Linked DNA regions of Panacibacter ginsenosidivorans. The protein of the gene in region 1 binds, or shares a complex with, the protein of each later gene. Links are inferred from orthologs where the notes say so. Each region holds a gene or a part of one and is shown in the gene's direction. Other genes may lie near its edges. The genes, in order: pfkA and rny.

Region 1 (10,096 bases):
ATTTGTCAGACTCTTTGTAATCTTCTACGCCTGTTACAATTTTATTCAGTTTCCGGCCCAGTCTGTAGATATACATATCAAGATAGGTTTCTTCTTCAAAGTCTTCCTGTCCTACATTATTTCGGTAAAGCATTCCATTTACCATTCTTGCTTCTGATGCAAGCCCAAGCTGAATTTTAGATTCATAATTTGAAAGCGAAAATGTTTGCTCTGTTAATCTTTCATTAGACATATTAAAACTGCGAAACAATTGAGAATGTATAAAATCATTGCCACCATTAAAATCTTCCCGGGAATAGGCTTCCTGCCAAACCTCGGGGTTTTGTTCAAGTGCCACAACATCTACACTCTTAATGGCCTTATAAAATGAATCGCTGAGGTTAAACACCATTTTATTGCTGATATGCATCGTACCGAAAAGGTAAGATGGTTTAACTAGGCCGTTGCCTGTTATTTCCCATAAAAGGCTGGGATATTTTTTTTGATTTGCAGCAGCAGTATTGGATTTTGAATCAGTATTTTTTTTCTGTGAAAAGCTTTTAAAGGGGTTGGCGAATAAGACAACACTGATACTCAACAGCACAAAGACAATTTTCATTTTCATATTGATACAATTGGTTGAAAAAACATCATTGCAATATTATTATTGATTAATAACAATAAAGATTAAATGACGTTTTTATTTGAAAGAATTAAGATGCAGTGCTGATCATTATTTCATAAAGCTATTCGATAGTTTTATGCTGCATATTGTACTAAATGGTACAAGAGTGCGACGCAACAAAGTTTAATAGTAGTGCAAAAGATAGGAACAAAAAATTATGCATCAATCACCCCCTTATATTTATCTTCCTGTTACGCCGGCAGAGTCCTGCTTCCAATTTCCCGTTTTACAAATTTTCTCTTGAGCGGGATTGAATGGATATAAAGCAACAATTGAACAGTTACCTGTAATTTAGAAAAATAAAGTTACAGAATCAATTTTTCGCTGTACTTTTGCCCACTTTTGAATTATTACAGTTGCATTGCACGAACCGCCCCGTAAGGCGGCGGCGAGTTAAATGTGGCCTATACAAAAATCAGTAGACACATGAAATTATCGCAGTTCAGATTCGATCTTCCACTAAACCTTATTGCTCAAAATCCTACGAAACGCCGAGAAGACAGCCGTATGATGGTTGTTCACCGCAAGACAGGTAATATAGAAAACAAACATTTTAAAGACATTCTTGAATACTTCGACGACAAAGACGTTTTTGTTGTAAACAATACCAAAGTATTTCCTGCACGCATGTATGGCCGCAAAGAGAAAACCGGTGCCCGTATTGAAGTTTTCCTGTTGCGTGAATTAAATAAACCCAATCGTTTATGGGATGTGATCGTTGATCCCGCAAGAAAAATACGCGTTGGTAATAAATTATATTTTGGTGAAAATGACGAACTGGTTGCAGAAGTAATCGACAACACTACCAGCCGCGGCCGTACCATTCGTTTTTTGTGGGATAATGATGATGAGAGTTTCAAAAAAATGTTGGAGTTCTTAGGCGAAACACCTTTGCCTAAATATATCAAACGCAAGCCCGATGAAGAAGACAGGGAGCGCTATCAAACCGTATATGCAAAACATGAAGGTGCTGTGGCAGCGCCAACTGCAGGTTTGCATTTTAGCCAGGAACTGATTAAACGTTGCGAAATAAAAGGTATTCGTTTTGCAGAAGTTACTTTGCATACAGGACTTGGAACATTTCGCCCTATTGAAGTAGAAGATCTGAGCAAGCATAAAATGGATGCTGAGTATTATAAAATAGATGAAGAGGCTTGCCGCATTGTAAACAAAGCAAAAGAAACAGGGCATCGCATTTGTTCTATTGGCACGACTACTATGCGTGCAATGGAAACAAGTTTTACTGCACAGAAATTATTGAAACCAAGTGAGGGCTGGACAAATATTTTTATTCACCCTCCATACCAGTTCAATGTTGCGGATAGTCTTGTAACCAATCTTCATTTACCAAAGACAAGCTTGTTAATTATGGTATGTGCTTTTGCCGGTTATGATCTTGCAATGGAAGCTTACAAAAAAGCCATTAAAGATAAATACCGCTTCTTCAGTTATGGAGATGCAATGATCGTGTTATAAGTTTGGTATAATAATTTTATAAGAGAGGCTCCCTTAGATAAAGGAGCTTTTTTTATTGCACTAAACTACATTACTATTATTAGGCCTTTGTTGTGTCACTCACTTGTACGTTCAGCTCTTTATGCAGCTTATTGCAGAAAAGCTTATAACAATACAGGCTGCATTTAAAAAGTAATCCACAAATCTCTTTTATAACTGCTACATAATCCACATAGCTTAATAACTAACTCATTGATATAATGATAAAAATTCTTTAGTTTGGGTTGCATATCCGTTATGAACGAAACAAAAGAAATATCAGCCTTATTTACATTGATCGATGATCCTGATGAAGAGGTATTTTCTAACGTATCGGAAAGAATAGTACATTATGGTACAGGTATCATTCCTAATCTGGAAAATCTTTGGGAAACCACGCCCAGCAATGATATCCAAAGCCGGATAGAAATGCTGATACACAGGTTGCACTATACAGATCTTACCAACGATCTTACAGAATGGCGGGATAGCGCCTATCATGATCTTTTGTTTGGCGCTTTGCTTGTAGCTAAATTTCAATACCCTGAATTACATACAACTCCGGTAATACAGGAAATAGAAAAGATCCGACGCAATGTATGGCTGGAATTAAACAGTTTCCTCACATCTTTAGAGCAGGCAAACGTAGTTAGTAACATCTTGTATAATTACTATAAACTAAAGGGAACTGAGATCGCTTATCTTAACCCTGATGATTTTTTTCTGCACAAAGTATTACAATGTAAAAAGGGCAACGCTATTTCTAATGGCATTTTATACCTTGTATTGGCAGAGCTGCTTGATATCCCTGTTAAGGCTATTAATATACCCCGCCAGTTTGTACTGGCTTTTTTTAATAATGATACCGACCCGTTGAATATCACTGATAATCCACAAAGTAAGATCATTTTTTATGTTGATGCCACTACCGGCCATCCATTTACGCACAAAGATGTGGAACAATATTTTAAAAGAATATCTGTGCCACCCGTTGCGTCTTATTTTAAACCGCTTTCAAAAAAAAGAATTATACAAATACTGATTGAGGAATTAGCGAAATGCTTTGACACCAGTGATTTGAGCTATAAAAAAAATGAATTAAAACAATTAGCAGACCTGCTTGATAATTGATGCATAAAGTTTTGAACGTACAAGTGTGCGACGCAACGGAAGTTTCATTTATGTACAAGTGTTTGGTTCATAAATTTATTACTCCTGACTAACTGTAAGCAGCCTGCTGTTTCCTGCAATCAAAAAGATTTACCTTGCATATATGGCAAAAGCAAAAAAGAAAGACGAACCAATAATACTGATCACAAACGACGATGGAATTTCATCGCCAGGCATCAGGGCATTGGTTGAGAGTGTAACTGGTCTAGGTAAAATTGTGGTAGTAGCACCTGATAAGCCACAAAGCGGTATGGGTCATGCAATTACTATTGGTCATCCGCTACGTATGCACCCGGTTCATTTATTTGAAGGAATAGATGCATATCAATGTTCAGGTACGCCTGTTGATTGTGTAAAACTTGCAGTTGATAAAGTGCTCCATCGTAAACCTGATATTTGTCTCAGCGGTGTAAACCATGGCCCCAATCACAGCATCAATGTTATTTATTCGGGAACTATGAGTGCCGCATTGGAAGCTTCTATAGAAAGCATTCCAAGCGTTGGTTTCAGTTTACTTGATTATAGTATTGAAGCAGACTTCACCGGATCAAAAAAATATGCTAGATTATTGGTTGAGCATTTACTAAATAAAGCTTACGACAAACATCTTTGCCTTAATGTAAACATTCCTGCTGTGCCGGAAAGTCTTTTGAAAGGTTTAAAAGTTTGCAAACAGGCTTATGCTAAATATGAAGAAGAATTTGATGAACGTCATGATCCGCACGGAAAGAAATATTACTGGCTAACTGGTGACTTTATAAATTTTGATAAAGGAAAAGATACCGATGTATGGGCACTTAAAAATAATTATATAAGTGTTGTGCCCGTACAGTTCGATCTTACACATTATGTATTGAAAGAAAAATTGGAAAAATATTTAATTATAAAATAAGTTGAAAAAAGATAGTTTGCCCATTGGCATAGTTATAGGGTTGCTGGCTCCTTTTGTAGGTATAATTATATTTTATTTCTGGAAAGCAAGTTCCGCCAAATTCTTTGACTTTTTAAATGTAGTCATACACACCAGTTCATTACTTACGGCCATGATAAGTTTTGCTTTACTTGCAAATGCTGCCGCTTTTACAATAGCATTAAATACAAAACACGATCGAACGGCCAAAGGCATATTCGCAGTCACATTGCTATTAGCTGTCCCTGCTATAATTTATAAGTTATTTTTTTAGATTATTAGAAAAGTTGATATTAGTGCCTAATTGAACTTATTAGTCTTTTGTACCCGACATCTGTATTTCATAGCATCACTTGTTGCGTCGCACTCTTCATCTGTAATATCTTTTTGAAACAATACGTTTGCAAAGTTTTTGGCTAAAATAAAAAAAGCTCCATTTTGGGGGAGCCTTTAATTAGATAACTGACTTTCGGTTTTGGATATTGGATTTGGACACTGTAAAAATACAAATCATTTGATTCCATTGTGAAATTTATGAACAATAATATATCCTAAAGAGACATTTTAAACCCGTAATGGATATTTAAGGAAATCATATTGATTTTTAATGAGTCGATTGAAATTATTGGTTTATGTACATATAATCGTATTACTAAAACATGGTAAATTTTATTACGCTTCTTATTTTATCAGCAAATCCTTACTTTCGTTGCCAAATGAGTAGTACAACTCATCTAACAATTCGCCTGCCTTTCTGAAGATTTTTTAACGGAATGATTTTTATTTTGATACAATGTCAAAAACAGTAACCAAAATCGGGGTATTGACCTCAGGAGGCGATTCGCCGGGAATGAATGCTGCTATCAGGGCGGCAGTAAGAACTGCGCTTTATTATGGCCTGGAAGTATTTGGTATTTATCGGGGATACAATGGGATGATTGAAGATGAAATTGTACAAATGGACTCCCGGTCAGTAGCCAATATTATACAACGTGGAGGAACAATTCTTAAAACTGCCAGAAGCAAAGAATTCTATAATGAAGAAGGTCGTAAAAAAGCTTATGCCAACCTCGTTAAAAGAGGCATTGATGGGCTTGTAGTTATTGGTGGAAATGGAAGCTTTACAGGAGCTTATAAGTTAAGCCAGGAATTTGGTTTACCCTGTGTAGCTTTGCCTGGCACCATAGATAAAGACCTTTACGGAACAGATTTTACGATAGGTTTCGATACAGCAGTAAACACTGCTGTGCAGTGCATAGATAAGATACGGGATACAGCCGATGCGCATGACCGACTTTTTATTGTAGAAGTGATGGGACGTCATGCGGGTTACATAGCATTACACAGTGGTATTGCTACAGGTGCTGAAAATATTCTTATACCGGAAGAAGAGACTACAATCGAAGAAGTAATTGCTTCACTTTCTGAAAAAGAGAAACGTAAAAAATTAGTTAACCTTGTAGTGGTAGCTGAAGGTCATAGCTCTGGTGGAGCAAATGGCGTGGCTGAAATACTAAAAGCTAACCTGCCCAATCTGGATACAAGGGTTACTATTCTCGGGCATATTCAGAGAGGGGGTTCTCCAACTTGCTTAGACAGGTTGATTGCAAGCCGCATGGGCTATCATGCCGTAGAAAGCTTGCTGGAAGGAAGGCATAATGTTATGGTAGGTATTTTAAATAACGCTATGCACTACACTCCTATTGAAATAGCCATCAGGGAAAAACAAAGATTAGGTGACGATTGGATGAAAATGGTTAAGATCCTTGCCAGTTAGTGGTAAGAAATTTTGTTATTTTTCAATTACTAAAACATTGCTTTAAGTATGTCAGAAACTATAACCAAATACCTGCACAAAGACATGGATAAAGAAGCAGGTATACAGCATTCTTTTCACAGAACAAAGATTGTAGCAACGGTAGGACCTGCCTGCGACACCTATGATAAACTACTTGAATTGGTAAAAGCAGGCGTAAATGTATTCCGTTTAAATTTTTCACACGGTACACATCAAGATAAAGCAAGGATCATTGAGTATATAAAACTCATGAACCAGAAAGAGCCTTATAATATTTCCATACTTGCAGACCTGCAGGGGCCAAAATTGCGGGTGGGTGATCTTGAAGGTGGTTCTCTTGAAATTGCAACAGGAGATATTCTCACTTTTACTTCCAAAGAAAAAGTAGTAGGTACGAAAGAAAAAATTTATGTTTCTTACCCGGACTTGCATGCAGATGTAAAAGTCGGCGATAAGATTCTTATAGATGATGGGAAACTCGAAGTTGTTGTTATAGAAATAACAGAAGCTGGAGATGTAAAAGTAGCTGTTACTTATGGAGGAACACTTTTTCCAAAAAAAGGTGTAAACCTTCCTGATACAGAAATTTCTTTGCCTGCTATGACAGAAAAAGATGTTGTTGATCTTGCATTTATTATTACCCAGGAGGTAGACTGGATAGCACTTTCCTTTGTACGTAAGGCAGAAGATATTATCGATCTTAAGAAAAGAATAGCTGAAGCAAACTGCTCCAGTAAAGTAATAGCCAAAATTGAAATGCCTTCCGCACTCAAAGATCTTCGCAATATCATCGTAGAATCAGATGGTATAATGGTGGCACGTGGCGATCTTGGGGTAGAACTACCTGTTGAAAAAGTACCGGCAGCTCAACGCGATATTATCCGCAAATGTATTCACCGGGCAAAACCCGTGATCGTTGCCACACAGATGATGGAAAGTATGATCGACCGCGTTAAACCAAACCGTAGTGAGATCACCGACGTTGCAAATGCTGTGCTAGAAGGTGCTGACGCAGTAATGCTTAGTGGCGAAACTGCAACCGGCAAGCATCCCGCGCTTGTAGTAGAAACTATGCGCAAGATCATCCTGGAAGTTGAGAAAACAGAATACCGTTATAACCGCGAAGAAGATCTTGTGCCGCAAGCCAAATCACCGTCTTTTCTCAGCGATGCTATTTGCTACAATGCATGTAAGATTGCAAAAGATGTAAGCGCAGATGCGTTGGTTGGTATGACGCAGAGCGGTTACACCGGTTTTATTCTCAGCAGTTATCGCCCAAAATCACCTCTGTATATTTTCACTAAAACAAGAACACTGGTAAACCAGTTGAGTTTAAGCTGGGGCGTACGAGCATTTTATTATGACGAAGAAAATAGTCTTGATGATATCATCTTCGACCAGATAGACATTCTTAAAGAAAGAGGTTTTCTTAAAAAAGGAGATACGGTAATTAACACAGGCAGTACGCCGGTCGACCTGCATTTGCCGACCAACGTACTTAAAATAACGAAAGTTGAATAAAAAAATCCCTCCGAAAAATCGGGGGGATTTTTTTGTGTTGTTTATACACTAATGTTTTATTTATTATGAGCCATGCTCCTGTATTTCATAGCATCAACTGTTGCGTCGCACTCTTGTACTGAAGTAGCGGTGGCATCTTTGCATAGCAAAGGTTTCATGATTTTACAAATACGCAAATATTGAAGAATTATTTACCAATAATCAGCATAGAAATATTACAGGCCTGTATTAGCTTTCCGGTTTAAACTTAATGAGAAAAGTTCAGCATACAACAGAAAGTAAAAGAGTGCGACGCAACGAATGCTTAATGCTTATACTTCAGCCTGGCTCAAAAAATTCCTGCAATAACAAATTCAGATGGCATAATTTTAATGCTACTCAAATTATAAGTATGAAAAGATTGCTTACCTGCCTTTTGGTAATTTCATTTTATTATGCACATGCACAAAATGCTGACTCTGCCTGGATCGTAAATAATTATACAAAGAAAGAAGTGCAGATTCCTATGCGTGATGGCGTGAAATTGTTTACGTCTGTTTACATGCCTAAAGATGACGGTGAAAAGCATCCGATACTTATGACACGCACACCCTATTCATGTGCACCTTATGGGGAAAATAATTTCAGATCATTCTGGAACAGCTATGTGAAAAATTATTTTAAAGAAAACTATGTTATTGTACTCCAGGATGTGCGTGGCCGCTGGATGAGTGAAGGAACATTTGAAGATGTCCGTCCGTTCAATGCAAACAAAAAAGGAAATGAAATTGATGAAGCAAGTGATACATATGATGCCATTGACTGGCTTGTAAAAAATATTCCAGACAACAATGGTAATGTAGGAGTATTTGGCATTTCTTATCCCGGTTTTTATTCTACGATGGCTGCTGCATCAAATCATCCTGCCCTGAAAGCCGTTAGCCCGCAAGCCCCTGTAACAAATTGGTTTATTGGAGATGATTTTCATCACAACGGAGTATTTTTTCAAATGGACGCTTTTGCATTCTACTCATCATTTGGCAAACCAAGACCAAAGCCTACAACTATTGGCCCTGATGGTTTTGATTACCCAACGCATGATAATTATAAATTTTATTTAGAAGCAGGTTCGCTTAAAAAACTGGAAAGCTACATGGGCGATAGCATTAAGTTTTGGAAAGACTTATATGCACATCCAAACTATGATGCATGGTGGCATGCACGTGATGCACGCAATGCAACAAAAAATTTGCAACCTGCCATGCTTTGGGTAGGCGGTTTATTTGATGCAGAAGATTGCTGGGGCGCATGGAACGCGTATAAAGCAGCAGAACAAAATAATCCCGGTAAAGCATTTAATAAATTGGTGGAGGGGCCGTGGTATCATGGTCAGTGGGCAAGCAATGATGGCTCACATCTAGGCAACATACATTTTGATTCTAAGACCAATGAATATTTTCAGCAGAATATTGAGATACCTTTCTTTGATTATTTTCTGAAAGGCAAAGGCGATGTTTCGAAAATTGCAGAGGCAAATATTTTTATTACAGGTGCTAATGAATGGAAAACATTTGATCAATGGCCACCTGCAAATAAAGAAGATAAAGCAATGTATTTGCAAAGCGATGGCAAATTAGATTGGTCGAAACCCTCATCAACAAAGGGCTCTACAACATATACAAGCGATCCTGCGCATCCTGTTCCATACACTGAAGATGTGCATTTCAACCGCACAAGAGAATACATGACAGATGATCAACGCTTTGCTTCAAGGAGACCTGATGTATTAACTTTTCGAACAGATGTATTAACAGAAGATATGACTGTAACAGGAAATGTGATAGCCGATATCATGACCAGCATTTCAACAACAGATGCTGATTTCGTAGTAAAGATCATTGACGTTTTTCCTGATGATCTTTCTTATAATGATGTGGATATCTACGCAGATAATGATCCTGCGAAAACTTACCCGATGGGCGGCTATCAAATGCTCGTGAGAGGAGAAATTTTCCGCGGTCGCTTTAGAAAAAGTTATGAATCACCTTCAGCATTTACACCTGGCAAAGTTGAAGAAGTAAAATATGAACTTCCATCCATTGCGCATACATTCAAAAAAGGTCACAGGCTGATGGTGCAAATTCAAAGTAGTTGGTTTCCTTTGGCTGATAGAAATCCGCAACAGTTCATTGATATTTATCATGCCGATCCAAAAGATTTCATAAAAAGTAATATCAGCATTTATCACAACAGTCAATATGCATCAAAAATAATTTTACCTGTTCTAAAATAAATTACAATATGAAACCATTACTGCTCTGCTTTTTTGTTTTTCTTACAGTTTCGTGTTTTGCACAGCAATCATTAAACATCATTCCTGCGCCGCAAAAGGTAGAAGTTGGGCAGGAAATATTTACACTTTCTGCTTCAACCAAAATTGTTTTGACACCAACTGAAGTTCAGAAAAGTGCAGCATTCTTCAATAAGTATCTTACGAAATATTACGACCTTAAATTACAATTCATTGTTCAGCCCGGATCGCAAAAAGAAAAAGATTGGA
Region 2 (10,104 bases), 1.1 Mb from region 1 along the record:
CTTCAACATTACAGCAGGTTTATGCTGTTTATGTATCAACGGTGTAAATGTTGTTATGAATGGTTGCAATGCTTGCTTAAAATGTTTTGCGCATTTATTTGTTATGAGCAAAAGAAAATTTTGTTCCGGGCTTTTGTTTTTTATAGCATCAACTGTTGCGTCGCACGCTTGTACTTTTTATTGTATGTCAGCAGGGCAACGAGTATAATTTGCAACATGGTTAAAAAGATATTCCACTTACAGAAAAACCGTTTGGATATCAAAGCTAACTTTGCACTGTAATCCCGCAATGATAAACCCAGCTTCAATTGTGTCGTTTACTACTGCTGAATAAAAAACAGAATGCACAAGAGTGCGACGCAACTGTTGCATCATAATTATTCAATTGCCGGGTTCACAAAAAATTAACAAATGGAAAAGGTAAACTGGAAAGTGGAAGGGATGAGTTGCACCAATTGTGCACTTACCATTCATAAATATCTTGAAGGGAAAGGGTTGCAGAATGTAAAAGTAAATTTTATTGGTGGCGATGTGAGTTTTGATATAAATGGAAACGTAGCAAAACCTGATTTGGAAAAAGGCATTGAAGGGTTGGGATATCATGTAGCAAATGGAATACTTGCACAAACAGGTACAAAAAATAAAAAACTTTTTAAAAATCATTTACATCGTTTTTTGTTCTGCATCATTTTTACTGCACCAATGCTTATAAATATGATACCGGGTATTCATATCCATGCTTTGATGAATCCTTATGTGCAACTGGCATTAACTGTTCCGGTGTTTATTGTGGGTATGGATTTTTTTGGAAGAAGCGCTATCAAAAGTTTGTTGAAAGGAATACCCAATATGAATGTGCTGATAGCATTGGGTGCTGTTGCTGCTTTTGGTTATAGTTTGTATGGCACATTGATCGGCCACGCAGAGCAGTATATGTTTTATGAAACTGCTGCAGCTATTATTACATTGGTATTTCTCGGCAACTGGATGGAAGATAAATCTGTGGAGACTACGCAGGCTGCATTAAGAAAATTAACAGTTACACAAAAGGTAATGGCGAATATGATCGCTTATGATGACCAGCATAACGAACATATTTTTCCTGTTGAAAGTACCAGTTTAAAAGTAGGCGATCTTATACTTATTAAAAATGGCGAACATGTGCCGATGGATTGCAAAATTCTCTGGGGCGAAGCGAGTGTGAATGAAGCAATCATTACGGGTGAAAGTGCACCGGTAGAAAAAAAGATGAATGATAAACTGATGGGTGGAAGTATATTGGAAGATGGAACTATAAAAGCATATGTAACAGCAGTTGGTGAAGATACGGTGATGAGTAATATTTTAAAACTCGTAAAAGAAGCACAAACAGAGAAACCACCTGTACAGCAACTGGCAGATAAGATCAGCGCCATATTTGTTCCTGTTGTTATAAGCATATCAGTAGTGACTTTACTCATCAATTATTATTTTACCGACATCGGTTTTGGAGCGAGTTTGTTGAGAGCTATTGCAGTTTTAGTTATCTCATGTCCATGTGCAATGGGACTTGCAACACCTGCAGCAATTGCTGTTGGTTTAGGTCGTGCAGCAAAGAATGGAGTTCTTTTTAAAAATGCAAGAAGCCTTGAAGTTTTTAAAAGTATCAAACAGGTTGTGTTTGATAAAACAGGAACACTGACAACAGGAAAATTCAGGATTGCAAAATGGCGAGTACTTGTTCCGGATTTTAGTGAAGAGGAATTTAAGAGGATTGCTTACTCGCTGGAACGTTACTCTAATCATCCAGTGGCACAAAGTGTTTCAAAAGAATGGAAAACAAAAAATGAAATGCGCTGGCAGAAGATAGAAGAGGTAAAAGGTAATGGTATGAAAGCGCTGGACAAAGAAGGTAATGAATATATTGCGGGTTCTTTTAAAGCTGCAGTTGGTTTAACAGAAAATCATTCACATAACGTCTATATTATTCGAAACAACATTTTATTAGGCTGGATTGACGTAATTGATGATATAAGACCGGAAGCAAAACAAGTTATTACCTTATTAAATGCGAGTGGGTTCAAAACTATTTTACTAAGTGGCGATAAAAAAGAAAAATGCGAACAGGTGGCAAAAGAGCTGGGTATTGAAGAAGTAGTTTCAGAACAAACACCTGAACAAAAATTAGAAAAGCTTGCTTACTATAACAGCATTGCACCAACTGCCATGGTAGGCGATGGAATTAATGATGCGCCGGCGCTTGCCAAAGCAACGGTCGGTATTTCGTTGAGTGAAGCTTCACAGGTTGCCATGCAGAGTGCACAGGTTGTTTTGATGAATCATGGATTGAAAAATTTACCACTATCATTAGGTTTGGGAAAGCATACATATATTACTATTAAGCAAAATTTATTCTGGGCATTTCTATACAATGTTATTGCGATTCCTGTTGCAGCAGTCGGCTTGCTCAGTCCAGCATTTGGCGCATTGATCATGGGTTTAAGTGATGTTGTACTGGCAGTGAATTCTGTAAGACTGAATTGGAAAAAAGTGGTGTAGAGATTTTTGTCACAAACAAAGAGGTTTCATGGCATAGTTCCTTGCGTCTCATTACTTTCATCTTTATATCTTTAGGCAGCAATAATCAAAGCTGCCTTTTTAATTAATGAATGAGACTGCATTAAATATCTTACAACAATACTGGCATCATGATGCTTTCCGCCCACAACAAGAAGCAATTATAGCCTCTGTTCTTGATGAAAAAGACACGCTTGCATTATTGCCAACAGGTGGCGGTAAATCTGTTTGCTTCCAGGTGCCTGCATTGATGAAAGACGGTTTGTGTTTGGTGATCTCTCCATTAATTGCTTTGATGAAAGACCAGGTAGAAAATTTAGTTAAGCGAAATATACCTGCAATTTCTATCCACAGCGGCATGACATTTTATGAAGTAAGACAAGCACTACAACAGGCATCGCATGGTGATATAAAATTTCTCTATCTCTCCCCGGAACGTTTAGAAACAAACCTGTTTAAAGAATCATTGCATCATCTCAACATTAGTCTTATTGCTGTTGATGAAGCGCATTGTGTGTCGCAGTGGGGTTATGATTTTCGTCCGCCGTATTTACGTATAGCCAATTTGCGTGATGAATTGCCTGATGTTCCTATACTTGCCTTAACGGCTTCGGCAACACCGTTGGTGCAGGATGATATTGTTGTCAAATTAAGATTTAAAGAGCCGAATATATTTCGCCAGTCATTTGAAAAACCAAATCTTTCTTACAGTGTCTTTAAAGTGGATAGTAAGATCAACAGAGTAATGGAGATATTAAAGAATGTTAATGGTAGTAGTATTATCTATTGCAGAAACAGGAGATTGACCAAAGAAGTTGCACATCTTTTATCATTACAAAATATATCAGCAGATTTTTATCATGCCGGTTTATCACAGGATGACAGAAATAATAAACAGGAGTCCTGGATAAACAATAGGACACGGGTGATCGTTTGCACCAATGCATTTGGTATGGGTATTGACAAAGCAGATGTAAGAACAGTTATACATTATGATACACCTGATTGTCTGGAAAATTATTACCAGGAAGCCGGTCGTGCAGGGCGAGATGGTAAAAGAGCTTATGCTGTATTGTTATACCAGCCAGAAGATGCAGCTACACTGGAAGCCTTACCAGATGTTCGTTTCCCGGTAATGTATGACATAAGAAAAATATACCAGGCACTTGCTGATTATTTGCAAATACCTGTAGGTTCAGGTGAAGGATGTTATTATGATTTTGATCTGAACGAATTTGTAAAGAATTTTAAACTCGACATTCACCTTGTAATTAACGTACTGAAAGTATTGGAGCAGGAAGGCCATCTTACTTTTAATGAAAGTATCTTTTTACCATCTCAGGTAAAGTTTCTGGTAGCAAAAGAGTTGTTACTTGATTTTGAACAAAGTCATCCTTCACTTGAACCAGTAATAAAATGTTTGCTCCGCACTTATGAAGGTGTGTATAATAACCGTGTATCTGTGCATGAAAGACAAATAGCAAAACTCACCCGTAAGAAAATTGAAGAGGTAAGGAGTGAATTAATGCACTTAGATGCACTTGGTATTATTGAATACCTGCCACAGAAAGAAACACCACAAATCTATTTTATACTTAACAGGGCGCCTGCACAATTCCTTTATATCAATCATGAAAATTACCTGCAGCGGAAACAGCAATTTGAATTAAGAACAGAAACTATGCTTCGTTATCTGCATTTGCAAAAAGAATGCAGAAGTAAATATATCTCTAATTACTTTGGTGATGTAGCAGTAAAAGAATGCGGCATTTGTGATGTATGCCTGCATAAAAAAGGAAGCGGTTTGACCGAAGAAGAATTCAATAAAATTCAGCAGCGTATATTTCATCATACAGATAACATTGCTATTCCGGTTAAAGATCTATTAGAGCATTTGCAGGGTATAAGAAAAGAGAAAATATGGAAAGTGCTGGAGTTTTTGCAAAGTGAAAAGAAAATTGAGATAGATGAATTTGGAATTATTAAATCTTTATAACAACGTGCTGCAAGTTGAGTAATAAATTCACAGTACAAGAGTGCGACGCAAGAGGTGATGCCATTAGCAATACAGCCCGGTATCAAATTTTACATACTATTAATAACAAGAGGTTCGGCAATGCAATTACCGAACCTCTTACGTTATAAAACTTATTTACCTTAAATATTTAATCAGGGCATAATTATTAGTGAACTGCCACCTGCAATCTCTACCATTTCAATATCAAAAATGAGTTCTTTGCCTGCAAGCGGATGATTGGCATCCAGTATCACTGCATCTTCCTTTACTTCTGCAATCACTACAGGAAATTGCTGACCTTGTCCATTGCTCATGTTCAATGTCATACCAACTTCTGGCTTCATGTCAGGAGGAAAACGGTCGATAGGGAACTCCATCAGCATTTCATCCTGCACTGGACCATATGCTTCTTCTGCGGGGATACTAATGGTCTTCTTTTCGCCAACGATCATACCCAGCACACCGCTGTCAAAACCAGGTATCATCATACCGGCACCCACTTCAAACTCAAGCGGTTCGCGGCCTTCCGAAGAATCAAATGTGGTACCATCTGTTAATTTACCATGGTAATGCACTTTAACGGTATCACCACTCTTTACTTGTTGCATGTAAATGTTTTTTGCTTTTTAATTTTTTTGAGGTCAGCTTTTTTACAACCATCAGCTTCCGTTGCGTCGCACACTTCAGGTGAAGTATATAATTCAACAAGTCAGAAGGTACCAACCATTTTGAGGCTGCAAGGTAAGCCTATCCACATTTTCGGGCAATTATTTTTAGTTAACTTTCCTGCTTTATAAACAGGTGCTATGCAAAAAATATTTTTTTTCTTAGTTATATGTATAATGACTGTCGCAGTAAATGCACAACCTAAAAAAGCAGTTGCATCAAATGAAAAAATAATATTACCCGGTGCTTATCAAACTACAGAATACCTGCCTTTATTAAAGGGGAAAAAGGTGGGCGTTTTTGCGAATCAGACCTCTGTTATTGGTAACACGCACCTGGTGGATAGTTTACAAAGACTCGGTGTAAACGTAACAAAAATATTTGCACCCGAACATGGTTTCAGAGGTACTGCAGATGCGGGTGAAAACATTAAAACATATATTGATGAAAAAACAGGAATAACGGTTGTGTCTTTATATGGTGCAAAATTAAAACCCGCTGCAGCGGACCTGAAAGATGTGGACATAATGCTTTTTGATATCCAGGATGTAGGTGTTCGTTTTTATACTTTTATTTCTTCATTGCAGTATTTTATTGAGAGTGCTATTCAAAATAATTTGCCAGTAATTGTTCTTGACCGTCCCAACCCCAACGGATTTTATGTGGATGGCCCTGTATTAGATTCCTCTTACAAAAGTTTTGTAGGCATGCAGCCTGTGCCTGTTGTATATGGAATGACGATAGGTGAATATGCAAAAATGTTATTAGGAGAAGAGTGGCTGCCATGGAAAACGGCAAGACAGGCAGATGGCAAAATTTCGTTAGGAGAAGTGTTGGGCTTTGAAGAAGAGCATAATAACTTCAGGCTTACCGTTATTAAGTGTAAAAACTATACGCATAAAAGCAGGTATGTATTGCCTGTAAAGCCTTCACCTAATCTTGCAGACATGGATGCCATTTATTGGTATCCCTCTACCTGTTTTTTTGAAGGAACTGTTTTAAGTGAAGGCAGGGGCACAGAACATCCGTTTCAGATTTTTGGACACCCTGATCTGCCTGATTCTTTATACGCTTTTACGCCAAAATCAAATGCCGGAGCACAGGACCCTAAATGGAAAGATAAAGTTTGCTATGGCTGGAATCTGGCAGTAATGAAGGAAAAAAGCCCTGTAAGAATTCAACTAAAGTGGCTGATTCGGGCTTACCAGCTCTTTCCTGATAAAGAGAACTTTTTTATAAAACCGAAAAGGTTCAACCAGGAGCCAGAAGATTATTTCTTTAATAAACTTGCAGGCAATGATGAATTGATGCAACAGTTAATAGCCGGAAAAACAGAAGACGAAATTTGTAAAAGCTGGCAGCCAAAACTTGAAGCATTTAAAAAGATCAGGAAAAAATATCTTTTGTACTCCGATTTTTAACGCATGTAGATTTCTCTTTATAGATTTCAGATTGTTCTTTTGCAAATGGATAAAAATCTTCGCATTGTTTTTATGGGTACCCCCGAATTTGCTGTGGCATCACTTAATGCTTTGGTCGAATCCGGGTATAACATCGTGGGGGTTGTAACAGCGCCTGATAAACCTGCCGGTCGCGGTATGAAAATGAATGAAAGTGCCGTTAAGAAATATGCTGTTGAAAAAGGGTTGAAAATTTTGCAGCCAGAAAAACTCAAGAATCCTGCTTTTATTGATGAGCTAAAATCACTGAATGCAGATATACAGGTAGTGGTAGCTTTTCGCATGTTACCAGAAATTGTTTGGAATATGCCACCCCTTGGAACAATCAATGTACACGGCTCTTTATTACCACAGTATCGGGGAGCAGCACCTATTAACTGGGCTATTATTAATGGGGAAAAAGAAACAGGTGTTACTACTTTCAAATTACAGCATGAAATTGATACCGGCAATATTCTATTACAAGCCGTTATTCCAATTGGAGAGGATGAGACTGCAGGGGAGCTCCACGATAAAATGAAAGAAGTGGGAGCGGAGTTACTTGTGAAGACCATTCAGCAGTTAGGTGAAGGAAAATTAAAAGAAATGCCACAACAAAATATTGCTGTGGAAATAAAGCATGCTCCGAAAATTTTTACTGAAACCTGTAAAATAGACTGGAATAAATCAACAGATGAAATTCATAACCTGGTACGCGGCCTTTCTCCTTTTCCCGGTGCCTTTACTTTATTAAATGAGAAGGCATTCAAGATTTATCAAAGTAAAAAAGAGATGGCAATGCATAATTTTGAAAACGGAAGTCTTCATACAGATCATAAAACGTATCTCAAGTTTGCATGTAGTAATGGATTTATCCATGTAACAGACATTCAGTTAGAAGGTAAAAAACGAATGTTCACTGAAGAATTTCTTAGGGGGTATAGGTTTAACTAAGTTGAAACTTTTAGCTTCAGGAATCAATTCATTGCAATTAAGCTATTAATATAATGCCAATTTCACTACACCGGTAATTCTATAATACATAATTCTATTCCTTTATTTATCTTCGCAGATTACCACCTATTCATCAGATGAATAAAGTGCATAACCATAAGAAAAAGAATTATTTAAAAACCCAAAAGCATGGATCAGAATGTTATTTATATTATAATCAGTTTAGTATCAATAGCGATAGGTATTATAGCCGGTAAGTTCATTTTTGCAAAAGATACTAAAAAACAGGTTGCTGAAGCCGAATCTCAGGCTCAAAAAATAATTTCCGAAGCAGAGCTTAAAGCCGAGACTACTAAAAAGGAAAAGATTCTTGAGGCGAAAGAAAAATTTGTACAGCTAAAGTCTGAGCATGATAAAGAAGTGCTCGATCGTAACAGGAAGATTAGCGATGCGGAAAATCGTATTAAGCAGAAAGAGATCAGCATTAATCAGAAAGAAGCTTCACTGGAGAAACAGGTTAAAGATAACGAGGCTATTAAGGAAAACTTAAACAGGCAGATTGAAGTAGTTAATCACAAAAGAACAGAACTGGAAAAGCACCAGGAAGAGCATATCCGCAGGCTGGAAAAAATTGCCGGACTAACAGCCGATGAAGCAAAAGCACAATTGGTAGAAAGTCTAAAAAATGAAGCACAGACTCAGGCACTTGCGCTTCAACAGGAAATTATTGAGGATGCCCGCCAAAAAGCAAATAAAGAAGCCCGTAAGATCATCATACAATCTATACAGCGTACCGCTGCGGAGCAAACAATTGAGAATACAGTTACCGTTTTCAATCTTGAGAGTGACGAAATAAAAGGCCAGATTATTGGTCGTGAAGGCCGTAATATCAGGGCTATTGAGGCATCCACTGGTGTTGATCTTATTGTAGATGATACCCCGGAAGCAATCATCCTTTCTTCATTTGACCCACTTCGCCGTGAAATAGCCCGTTTAAGTTTACAGCGGCTTGTGGCTGATGGTCGTATCCATCCGGCTCGTATTGAAGAAGTAGTAGAAAAGACCCGTAAGCAACTGGAAGAGCAGGTAATGGAAATAGGAGAAAGAACTGTTATTGAGCTCGGTATTCATGGATTACATAAGGAATTGGTAAGAATTGTAGGAAAAATGCGTTTCCGTTCTTCTTATGGTCAGAACCTGTTGATGCACAGCCGAGAAACAGCCAATCTTTGTGGTATCATGGCGGCTGAATTAGGATTAAATGTAAAACTTGCCAAACGGGCAGGTCTACTTCACGATATAGGCAAGGTGCCGGATGAAGAAACTGAACTGAGCCACGCCTTATTGGGTGCTAAATTAGCAGAGAAATATGGCGAGAACCCTGCAGTAGTGAATGCAATCGGTGCCCACCATGATGAAATGGAAATGCAATATGTTATCTCACCTATTATACAGGCTTGTGATGCCATTAGTGGCGCACGACCAGGTGCAAGACGCGAGATCATGCAGCAATACATTCAACGTATTAAAGATCTTGAAACGCTGGCTATTTCTTATCCGGGTGTGGAAAAAGCCTATGCTATACAGGCTGGCAGAGAATTACGCGTAATTGTCGAGGCCGATAAAGTAGGTGATTCTGACAGTGATAAACTTAGCTTTGAAATTGCTCAAAAGATTCAGACAGAAATGACTTACCCGGGCCAGATAAAGGTTACGGTTATCAGGGAGAAAAGAGCCGTAAATGTGGCCAGGTAAAAAGCTGCAGTTCCCGAAAAAAGTTTAGACGTAGCAAAAAAATAGTAAACAATACTGATATTATTGGCAAAACCCCTTACCTTTGCCGTCCTTAAAATTTAAGTTATGAACGCAGCAGTTCAGTTTGTACACGAGCAGCTTACAGCAAAAAAAACATATCCAAAGTTTAAAGCTGGTGATAATGTTACTGTCAATTATAAAATTATCGAAGGCGGTAAAGAACGTATCCAGGGTTTCCGCGGAGATGTATTAAAGATACAGGGTACAGGTGCAACAGCCACTTTTACTGTGCGTAAAATATCTGATGGTGTGGGTGTTGAGAGAGTGTTTCCTTTCTTTTCTCCAAACGTGGAATCAGTGCAGTTGAATAAGGTTGGTAAAGTACGCCGTGCTAAATTATTCTACCTAAGAGAGCGTAGCGGTAAGAGTGCAAGGATCAAAGAAAAACGCATGTAGTTTTATTTATAAAATTTTTAAAAGGCAGAAGACTTATTAAATCTTCTGCCTTTTTTATTTTTAGTTTAAAGCAGCTTTTGAACCAGGCTATCGATCATGAATGGGGCATTGTTGCGTCGCACTCTTTTGCTTTTAAAACCTTATTCAACAGTGCGAGTAATAAAATCATTAAATTCAACTACGCAATTTCCCTTGCTAAAAACAAAAGCTATGAAGGAAACATTGCAGCGAAAGAAGCCATTAGAGATGTTTCTACGGAAA

The links.
Region 2: pfkA (region 1) and rny share a complex: the UniProt entries of both Bacillus subtilis proteins name them as parts of the possible RNA degradosome complex. The link is inferred for Panacibacter ginsenosidivorans from one-to-one orthologs.

What each region holds. Positions count from the first base shown.
Region 1 is NZ_CP042435.1:1,229,506-1,239,601, forward strand. Bases 4,179-7,023 are described here. They hold pfkA (6-phosphofructokinase), read left to right. Parts: upstream 4,179-5,031; coding sequence 5,032-6,015; downstream 6,016-7,023. Other genes in these bases: surE (5'/3'-nucleotidase SurE), read left to right, coding at 4,179-4,220; pyk (pyruvate kinase), read left to right, coding at 6,064-7,023. Also shown: FRZ67_RS05115 (TraB/GumN family protein), read right to left, coding at 1-604; tRNA preQ1(34) S-adenosylmethionine ribosyltransferase-isomerase QueA, read left to right, coding at 1,091-2,140; FRZ67_RS05125 (transglutaminase-like domain-containing protein), read left to right, coding at 2,417-3,289; more of surE, read left to right, coding at 3,432-4,178; more of pyk, read left to right, coding at 7,024-7,557; FRZ67_RS05145 (CocE/NonD family hydrolase), read left to right, coding at 7,949-9,829; FRZ67_RS05150 (beta-N-acetylhexosaminidase), read left to right, coding at 9,838-10,096. UniProt on the Bacillus subtilis protein: Catalyzes the phosphorylation of D-fructose 6-phosphate to fructose 1,6-bisphosphate by ATP, the first committing step of glycolysis.
Region 2 is NZ_CP042435.1:2,315,442-2,325,545, reverse strand. Bases 7,252-10,104 are described here. They hold rny (ribonuclease Y), read left to right. Parts: upstream 7,252-7,821; coding sequence 7,822-9,387; downstream 9,388-10,104. Other genes in these bases: FRZ67_RS09695 (hypothetical protein), read left to right, coding at 9,921-10,104; rplS (50S ribosomal protein L19), read left to right, coding at 9,493-9,843; fmt (methionyl-tRNA formyltransferase), read left to right, coding at 7,252-7,632. Outside these bases: FRZ67_RS09730 (heavy metal translocating P-type ATPase), read left to right, coding at 412-2,538; FRZ67_RS09725 (RecQ family ATP-dependent DNA helicase), read left to right, coding at 2,645-4,552; FRZ67_RS09720 (FKBP-type peptidyl-prolyl cis-trans isomerase), read right to left, coding at 4,726-5,181; FRZ67_RS09715 (exo-beta-N-acetylmuramidase NamZ family protein), read left to right, coding at 5,380-6,660; more of fmt, read left to right, coding at 6,706-7,251. UniProt on the Bacillus subtilis protein: Endoribonuclease that initiates mRNA decay. Initiates the decay of all SAM-dependent riboswitches, such as yitJ riboswitch. Involved in processing of the gapA operon mRNA, it cleaves between cggR and gapA.